DNA from 2 places in the Mesorhizobium sp. B2-4-14 genome. Region 1 is predicted to be linked to the other one. Evidence: predicted binding sites of a transcription regulator. Region 1 holds the regulator's gene; the other holds the start of a gene.
The links. Region 1 encodes PhoB, which activates phosphate uptake and scavenging genes when phosphate is short. Its sites were predicted from a motif close to TGTCATNNANCTGTCAT; they were not measured.
Positions count from the first base shown of each region.

Region 2: a site for PhoB is predicted at 1,426-1,442, ahead of FJ938_RS09240 (PhoX family phosphatase). Genes of this name have one in related genera too.

Region 1 is NZ_VFVA01000039.1:7,224-11,251, forward strand. Features, by position in the region: gene pstA (phosphate ABC transporter permease PstA) at 1-389, shown strand, start outside; gene pstB (phosphate ABC transporter ATP-binding protein PstB) at 386-1,189, shown strand; gene phoU (phosphate signaling complex protein PhoU) at 1,215-1,922, shown strand; gene phoB (phosphate regulon transcriptional regulator PhoB) at 2,038-2,727, shown strand; gene FJ938_RS25045 (ROK family protein) at 2,740-3,984, opposite strand.
Region 2 is NZ_VFVA01000007.1:139,835-143,862, reverse strand. Features, by position in the region: gene FJ938_RS09240 (PhoX family phosphatase) at 1-1,372, opposite strand, end outside; gene FJ938_RS09235 (hypothetical protein) at 1,487-1,894, opposite strand; gene urtA (urea ABC transporter substrate-binding protein) at 2,207-3,517, shown strand; gene urtB (urea ABC transporter permease subunit UrtB) at 3,634-4,028, shown strand, end outside.

The DNA.
Region 1 (4,028 bases):
TGGTGCGCACCACAGAGGACATGCTCAACCTGGTGCCGAACGCCTTGCGCGAGGCAGGCACCGCGATCGGCGCACCGCGCTGGGTGGTCATCCGCTCTGTCGCCTACCGCGCCGCACTTTCCGGCATCGTCACCGGCATATTGCTGGCCATCGCCCGCATCTCCGGCGAGACGGCGCCGCTGCTCTTCACCGCGCTCAACAACCAGTTCTGGTCAAGCAATCTCAACGCGCCGATGGCCAGCCTGCCTGTCACCATCTTCCAGTTCGCTCTCAGCCCTTACGAGGAATGGCAGCAGCTGGCGTGGACCGGCGCACTTATAATCACCCTAACGGTTCTCGGGCTGAGCATCTTCGCCCGCAGCCTTACCGGACGCAGAGAGGACAGATGAAACCGATGTTGTCCACCGAGTTGAACGTGGCCGAGGCTGCCGTGGAAAAGGCCAAGATCGAGGTCAAGAACCTCAATTTCTACTACGGCCAGTCGAAGGCGCTGAAGGACATCAGCCTGTCGCTGCCCGAGCGCAGTGTCACCGCCTTCATCGGCCCTTCGGGCTGCGGAAAGTCGACGCTGCTGCGCGTCTTCAACCGCATCTACGAGCTCTACCCGAGGCAGAGCGCCGAGGGTCAGGTGCTGCTTGACGGCCGGAACATTCTCGACCGCTCGCAGGACCTCAACCTGCTGCGCACCAAGATCGGCATGGTGTTCCAGAAGCCGACGCCGTTTCCGATGTCGATCTATGAAAACATCGCGTTCGGCGTCAGGCTCTATGAGAAGATCAGCAAGGCCGAGATGGACGGCCGTGTCGAGCAGGCGCTGAAGCGCGCGGCTCTGTGGACCGAGGTCAAGGACAAGCTCAACGCCAGCGGCCTCAGCCTTTCGGGCGGCCAGCAGCAGCGTCTTTGCATCGCCCGCACCGTGGCGGTGAAGCCGGAGGTCATCCTGCTCGACGAGCCGGCATCGGCGCTCGACCCGCTGTCGACCGCCAAGATCGAGGAATTGATCGACGAGCTGCAAGCCGACTACACGATCGTCATCGTCACCCACAACATGCAGCAGGCGGCGCGCGTGTCGCGCCAGACGGCTTTCATGTATCTGGGCGAGCTGGTCGAGTTCGATCGTACGGAGAAGATCTTCACATCGCCCCGCGAGAAGCGCACGCAGGACTATATCACCGGCCGCTTCGGCTGATCTCACGCATACGAGGACCAGGATCATGGCCGAACACACAGTCGCTTCTTTCGACGAGGATCTCGGACAGATCAGCAGGCTGATCAGCGACATGGGCGATCTCGCCAGCTCGATGGTCGGCGGCGCCACCAAGGCGCTGCTGAACTCCGACAACGCGCTGGCACAGCGCGTTGTCTCCGACGACGTCATCATGGACGCGCGCCAGCGCGAACTCGACGACCGCGCCATCACGCTGATCGCCAAGCGCCAGCCGATGGCCGACGATCTGCGGCATGTCGTCGGGTCGATCCGCATGGCCGGTGACCTCGAACGCATTGGCGACCTTGCCAAGAACATCGCCAAGCGCGTCGGTACGGTCGGCCTGTCCACCACGCCGCGCGACCTGTCGCATTCCATCGACGCCATGGCGCAGCTGGTGCTGATCCAGGTGCAGGGCGTGATCGAGGAGTATGCGGCGCACGATGCCGAGGCCCTTGCCAAGCTGCGCGCCGATGACGAACGTATCGACGTCAAATACACCTCCGTGTTCCGCGAACTTCTCACCTACATGATGGAGGATCCGCGCAACATCACGGCTTGCACGCATCTGTTGTTCTGCGCCAAGAATCTCGAGCGCATCGGCGACCATGTGACCAACATCGCCGAGAATGCCTACTATGTGCTGACCGGTACGCAGCTGCCCGCGAATCGTCCGAAGCAGGACGAAACGGCGATGTCGGCGCCGGCGGCTTGATCGTCAGAGCGGTTCACCGTTTTACGGAAAACCGCTCTCTCTCTTGTTTCCATGCAATTCCGGACGGAAAACCGCTTCACACTTTTCCTGGAATTGCCTTAGAGGTGACCAGTCGATGATCGCGCCACGCATCATGGTGGTGGAGGATGAGGAGCCACTCGGCGTGCTCCTCCGCTACAATCTGGAATCGGAAGGCTACCAGGTCGAGGTGGTCCCGCGCGGCGACGAGGCGGAGATTCGCCTGCAGGAGAACGTCCCCGACCTCCTGGTGCTCGACTGGATGGTGCCGGCGGTGTCCGGGATCGAACTCTGTCGCCGGCTAAGGATGCGGCCCGAGACCGAGCGGCTGCCGATCATCATGCTGACGGCGCGCGGCGAGGAAAGCGACCGCGTGCGCGGCCTTTCGACCGGCGCCGACGATTATCTGGTCAAGCCGTTCTCGACACCGGAATTCATGGCCAGGGTCAAGGCGCTGCTGCGCCGCGCCAAGCCGGAAGTGCTGTCCAGCGTGCTCAAGGTGGGCGACATCGTGCTCGACCGCGAATCACATCGCGTCTACCGCAAGAAGAGCGAGATCCGGCTCGGGCCGACCGAATTCCGCCTGCTCGAATTCATGATGCGTCATCCCGGCCGGGTGTTTTCGCGCAGCCAGCTGCTCGACAATGTTTGGGGGGAGACGATCTATATCGACGAGCGCACGGTGGATGTGCATGTCGGCCGGTTGCGCAAGGCGGTCAATAACGGCCGCATGCCCGACGTCATCCGCACCATTCGTGGTGCGGGGTATGCAATCCGCGAGGATTGAGCGCGACTTTATTCAGGCCACGTTCTTCCCGGAGCCGGCTTTCGCCTGCATGCCCGGCGCGAAAATCTCCTGGTCGACGAAGGTCAGCGCCCGCATGGCGCAGCCCTCGCGGATCAGCGGCAACTCGTTGGGCTCGGTGTCGAAGGAAATCGATTTCGAGTGCTGGCCGCCGGCGGTCTGGGCGATGGCCTCGCGCAATGCCGGCTCGATCAGGTCGAAGGCGGCGGCGCTGACGCCGACCATGGCGACGGGGGCGGGATCGATCAGCGCGAACAGGCTGCCGAGGCCGTAGCCCAGCGCCTCGCCGGCCCTGCGGTAGGCCTCCCGCTCGGGCCCGTCCGTTTGCCGCGCCGTCGCCGCCAGCGCCCGCATCTGCGCGTCGCTGACATCGGCGACCGGCTCGGTGTCCTCGCTGAGCTGCCTGGCGTTGCGCCAGATGGCGTAATTGCCGGCATAGGCTTCGACGCAGCCGCGCCGCCCGCAGCGGCAGAGCGCGCCGCCTGGCCGATGGATCATATGGCCGAATTCGCCGCCCGAGGAATGGGTGCCGGTGAAGAGCTCGCCCTTCAGCACCAGGCCCATGCCGATACCGTGCGAAAGGAGAATGGCGATGAAGTCGTCGCGGTAGCGCTCCGGATCGCGCCAGCGCAGCGCCACCGCCATCATGTTGCAGTCATTCTCCACGGTGGCGGGGATGCCGAACTCGGCTTCGAGTATGTCGGCGAAGGCGATGTCGGTCTGCGGCGTGATGGGCGACCACAGCATTGCCCGGGCATCGGTGTCGGTGATGCCCTGGATCGCCAGCGCGATGCGGGCGACGCTGCGCACGTCGAGGTCGGGATCCTCTAGGCGCCGCCGCACGATGGCGACGCATTCGCCGATCAGTGCATCGCGCGACATGGTCAGCGTATCCAGCCGGCGCTGTTCCTCTGATATGACCTGGCCGGCATAGTCGATGACGGCGACGGACAGGAAATTCAGCGACAGCACCACGGTCATCACCGTTGCGGCTTCCGGATTGAGGCCAAGCCCGACCTGCGGCCTGCCGCGTTTGAGCGCGCCGGCCTCGCTCGGCTTGCCTTCGGCCAGGATACCTTCGCCGATCAGATCAGAGGAAATCGCCGATATGGTGGAGTGGCTGAGGCCGGTGGTCGCGGCTATTTCGGTGCGCGAGGGCTGGCCGGCCCGGCGCACGGCCGCAATCACCATTGCGCGGTTGCGCCGGCGCAGATCGTCGTGGCGGATTCCGACCGACATGCCTTTCCAATATCCTCCCGGTCGCCGCAGCTCGTCGTGCCCCT
Region 2 (4,028 bases), on a different contig from region 1:
TGGATTCCTCGCGCTTCTTGTTCTTAGTCATGACGGCGTAGACGCGGCCGGTGACCGGATTGGTCTCGATGTCCTCCGGCCGGTCCATCGGGGTCGCGCCAAGCGCATCGGCGGCCAGCCGTGTTTTCAGCAGCACCTCCGCCTGGTCGGCAAAACCGTTATCGACGGTGAGCTTGCCCTGGCCATGGATCAGCGGCAGCCATGTCATGGTGCCATCGGCATCGTAACGAGCGACCGAAAGCACGCCATCGTCCAGAAGGCCGTTGCTCGAAGCGGGGTTCGCCTTGTCATAAGCCTTGTTCGAGACGTAGCGGTACATATATTCGAAATAATCGTCGTCACCCATGTAGACGACGATGCGGCCATCCTTGTTGACGACGACCGTAGAGGCCTCGTGCGACATGCGGCCAAGGGCCGTGCGCTTCACCGGTTTGGACTTGGGGTCGTAGGGGTCGATCTCGACCACCCAGTCGAAGCGGTTGGTTTCGTTCGGTTCCTTGTCGATGTTGAAGCGGTCGTGAAAGCGACCGCGGCCGTAAATGTCGGAGCCGTCAAAGCCGTAACGGTCGAGAATGCCTGCTGTAGGGGCCTTCTTTGGATCGCCGCCGAACAGATCGGAAACGCCCTCCTCGCAGGTCAGCACCGTCCCCCATGGGGTAACGCCGCCGCTGCAATTATAGCTGGTGCCGAGCACCTTGGTGCCGGTCGCATCGGCTGAGGTCTTCATCAGCGCATGGCCAGCCACGGGGCCGGAGACGGTCATTTCGGTGTTGGCGGTGATGCGGCGGTTAAGCGGGCTATCGTCGATGGTTTGCCACTTGCCGTCCTTGAGCATGACCTCGACGATCGAATGCCCCATCGCCGCCAGCCCGAGATCGACCTGTTCCTTGCTCATCGCCTTGCCGGCGCCGTCCTCGGTCATGCCGGGGAACATCACGTTCGGCGAGATGTATTCGTTGTTGACGCAAAGCAAGCCGTGGTCGGAGTTCACAGATCCCTTGGGCAGCGGCATGAAGGCGATGTAGTCGCAATTGTAGCCGAAGCGCCTTTCCTGTTCGTCGGCCGCGATCGTATTGCCGTCGAAATCCGGCAGGCCCGCGACAAGCGGATCGCCCCAGCGTGCGACGATCGTCGTTTCATAGCCGTCGGCTGCGGCGTGGGTCTTGCCATAGACTCGGTTCAGTTCGGGAAAACCGAGGGTGGAAAGGGCGGCGGCGGCATGTGTTTCGCCGGCAAACAACGAGCCGACAAAGCCGCCGCCGGCGACCAGGGCGCCAGATGCGAGGCTGCCCTTCAGGAGAGTACGGCGCGAAACGCGCTCGGCGATGACATCGCGAATGACGGGGGAGGATGAGGACGGGGAATCGGCCATGTGTCTGCCTCTCGAGGTGGATGTGACGGCGCAAAGCTGCCTATCCAGCTTCGGCAACATCCAGATGACATGAGAGAAAGCTCGCCTCGCGGCGAGGGCCGTCACCAGGACGGGCTATTGGCTGCCGCCCCTGGTGCAGGTCGAGGCGGTGAAGGCCCCGTCCGGCTGCTTCATGATGATATCGAAGGAGGGCGGGTTCTGGCCATCCAGGGTTGCCTGGGTCAGGGACAGGGAATTGCCACCGGTGGTGTAGCCGCCGAGCGGTCCCAACCAGGAGATCACACCGTTTGCGTCCATCTGGTAGTTATAGCCCTGTTGGACGGCGCCGAAGGTGACAGGGCCGGTGTAGACATTTCCCTTGATGGTGATGACGCCCAGGTTGAGGAACATGCCGAGCAGATAAACTTCGCAGTGATAGGTGCCGTCGGGCATCCTGCCGCCGCTGAAGTCGGCCCGCGCGGCTCCGGTTCCCACCGCCAGAAGTAATATTCCGATGAATATGCGTGAAATGCTGGATGCCATGACGTTGCCTGTCTGAAGTCGAGCTTGCCCCATTTTCGCGTCGGGCCGCAACATTTGTCAGCGGTGATCCGTTCACAAAGGTCAAAATATAGGCATCAGATAAATTTGAGCTAAAATTAGGCAATTTGCCTTGTGCGCTGCGCAAATTTCCCTCACTCAAATTTTTTCGGCTCTCTTTGTTTTGTTTGGTCTGATGTAATAAGCGGCTGACAATGTTTGGCTATTTCGCTTTTTCGGACATCCCATTCGCGGTTGGCATGTAGGTTGCATCGCGTTGTTTCAGTGCAATCAACCAGCTTGGGAGTGTTCAGCATGAGGGGTAGTTTCTCGACAATAACAAAAATGTTTTCGGCGAGCGTGGTGGCCGCTGGCCTGTTGATGTCGGTTCCCGCCAGGGCCGCCGACGACACGATCAAGGTCGGCATCCTCCATTCGCTGTCAGGGACAATGGCGATTTCGGAGACGACGCTGAAGGACGCCATGCTGATGCTCATCGACGAGCAGAACGCCAAGGGTGGCCTGCTCGGCAAAAAACTTGAGGCCGTCGTCGTCGATCCGGCTTCCAACTGGCCACTGTTCGCCGAGAAGGCGCGTGAGCTGATTTCCAAGGACAAGGTGGCGGCGGTGTTCGGCTGCTGGACCTCGGTGTCGCGCAAATCGGTGCTGCCAGTGTTCTCCGAGCTCGACAACATCCTGTTCTACCCCGTCCAGTATGAAGGCGAGGAGAGCGAGCGCAACGTGTTCTACACCGGCGCCGCACCGAACCAGCAGGCCATTCCAGCCGTCGACTATCTGATGAGCGAGGATGGCGGCTTGGTGAAGCGCTGGGTGCTCGAAGGCACCGACTATGTCTACCCACGCACCACCAACAAGATTCTCGAAGCCTATCTGAAGGCCAAGGGCGTCGCGGCGGAAGACATCATGGTCAACTACACGCCGTTCGGCTTCTCCGATTGGCAGACCGAGGTCTCGGCGATCAAGAAGTTCGGTTCGGCCGGCAAGAAGACGGCCGTCGTTTCGACCGTCAACGGCGACGCCAACGTGCCGTTCTACAAGGAGCTCGGCAACCAGGGCATCAAGGCGGAGGACATCCCCGTCATGGCGTTCTCGGTCGGCGAGGAAGAACTGGCCGGTCTCGACACTGCGCCGCTGGTCGGCCATCTCGCGGCCTGGAACTACTTCGAGAGCGTCGACACGCCCGAGAACAAGAAGTTCATCGCCGACTGGCACAAGTTCATCAAGAGCGACAGGCGCACCACCAACGACCCGATGGAAGCCCATTATATCGGCTTCAACATGTGGGTGAAGGCAGTCGAAAAGGCCGGTACCACCGATCCTGACAAGGTTATCGACGCCATGGTCGGCGTATCGGTGCCGAACCTGACCGGCGGCTATTCGACCATGATGCCGAACCACCACATCACCAAGCCGGTGCTGATCGGCGAAATCCAGGCCGACGGGCAGTTCGAGACGGTGTCGCGCACACCTGGCCTGGTGATGGGCGATGAATGGTCCGATTACCTCCCTGACTCCAAGGACCTGATTTCCGATTGGCGCGCGCCCTTGTCCTGCGGCAACTTCAATGTCGCCACAGGCAAGTGCGGCGGCAAGGGCACGAACTGATCCTCCCGGTCTGTCGGGTCGCGGAGTGGTCCGCGACCCGAGACCGCAGCCCGGGCGGACTTATTCCTCCAGTCCGTCCGGGCGCAACATCAACCCTTGGGATTGACCCTATTCCGATGACCGCGATGCGCATGATTGGCCTGACGCTGTTGTTGCTGCTGACGATATTTTCGCCGTCGCATGCCGACGAAGCCGATCTGCGCGCCACCATCGCCAAATTCGCCACGGCCAAAGGTTTTTCGGAGACGGGCGCCGTCGTCCATGAACTGGCGGCCACCGCCGACCCGGTAGTCGCACGGCCGCTTGCCGCGCTTGCCGACGGTAGTCTTTACATCCGCAAGGCCGACTCCCTGGTGTTCACCGGCAAGGAAACCGCCGGAAGTATCGAGCTTTTCGATCCGCTGAGCGGCGACGCGTCAGGTGAGGCCGGCAAGGACGACATCACCAAGATCAAGGTCAACAACACGCTTCGCCGTGTGATCCGTGACGCCTTGGGCACGCTGACGCTCGG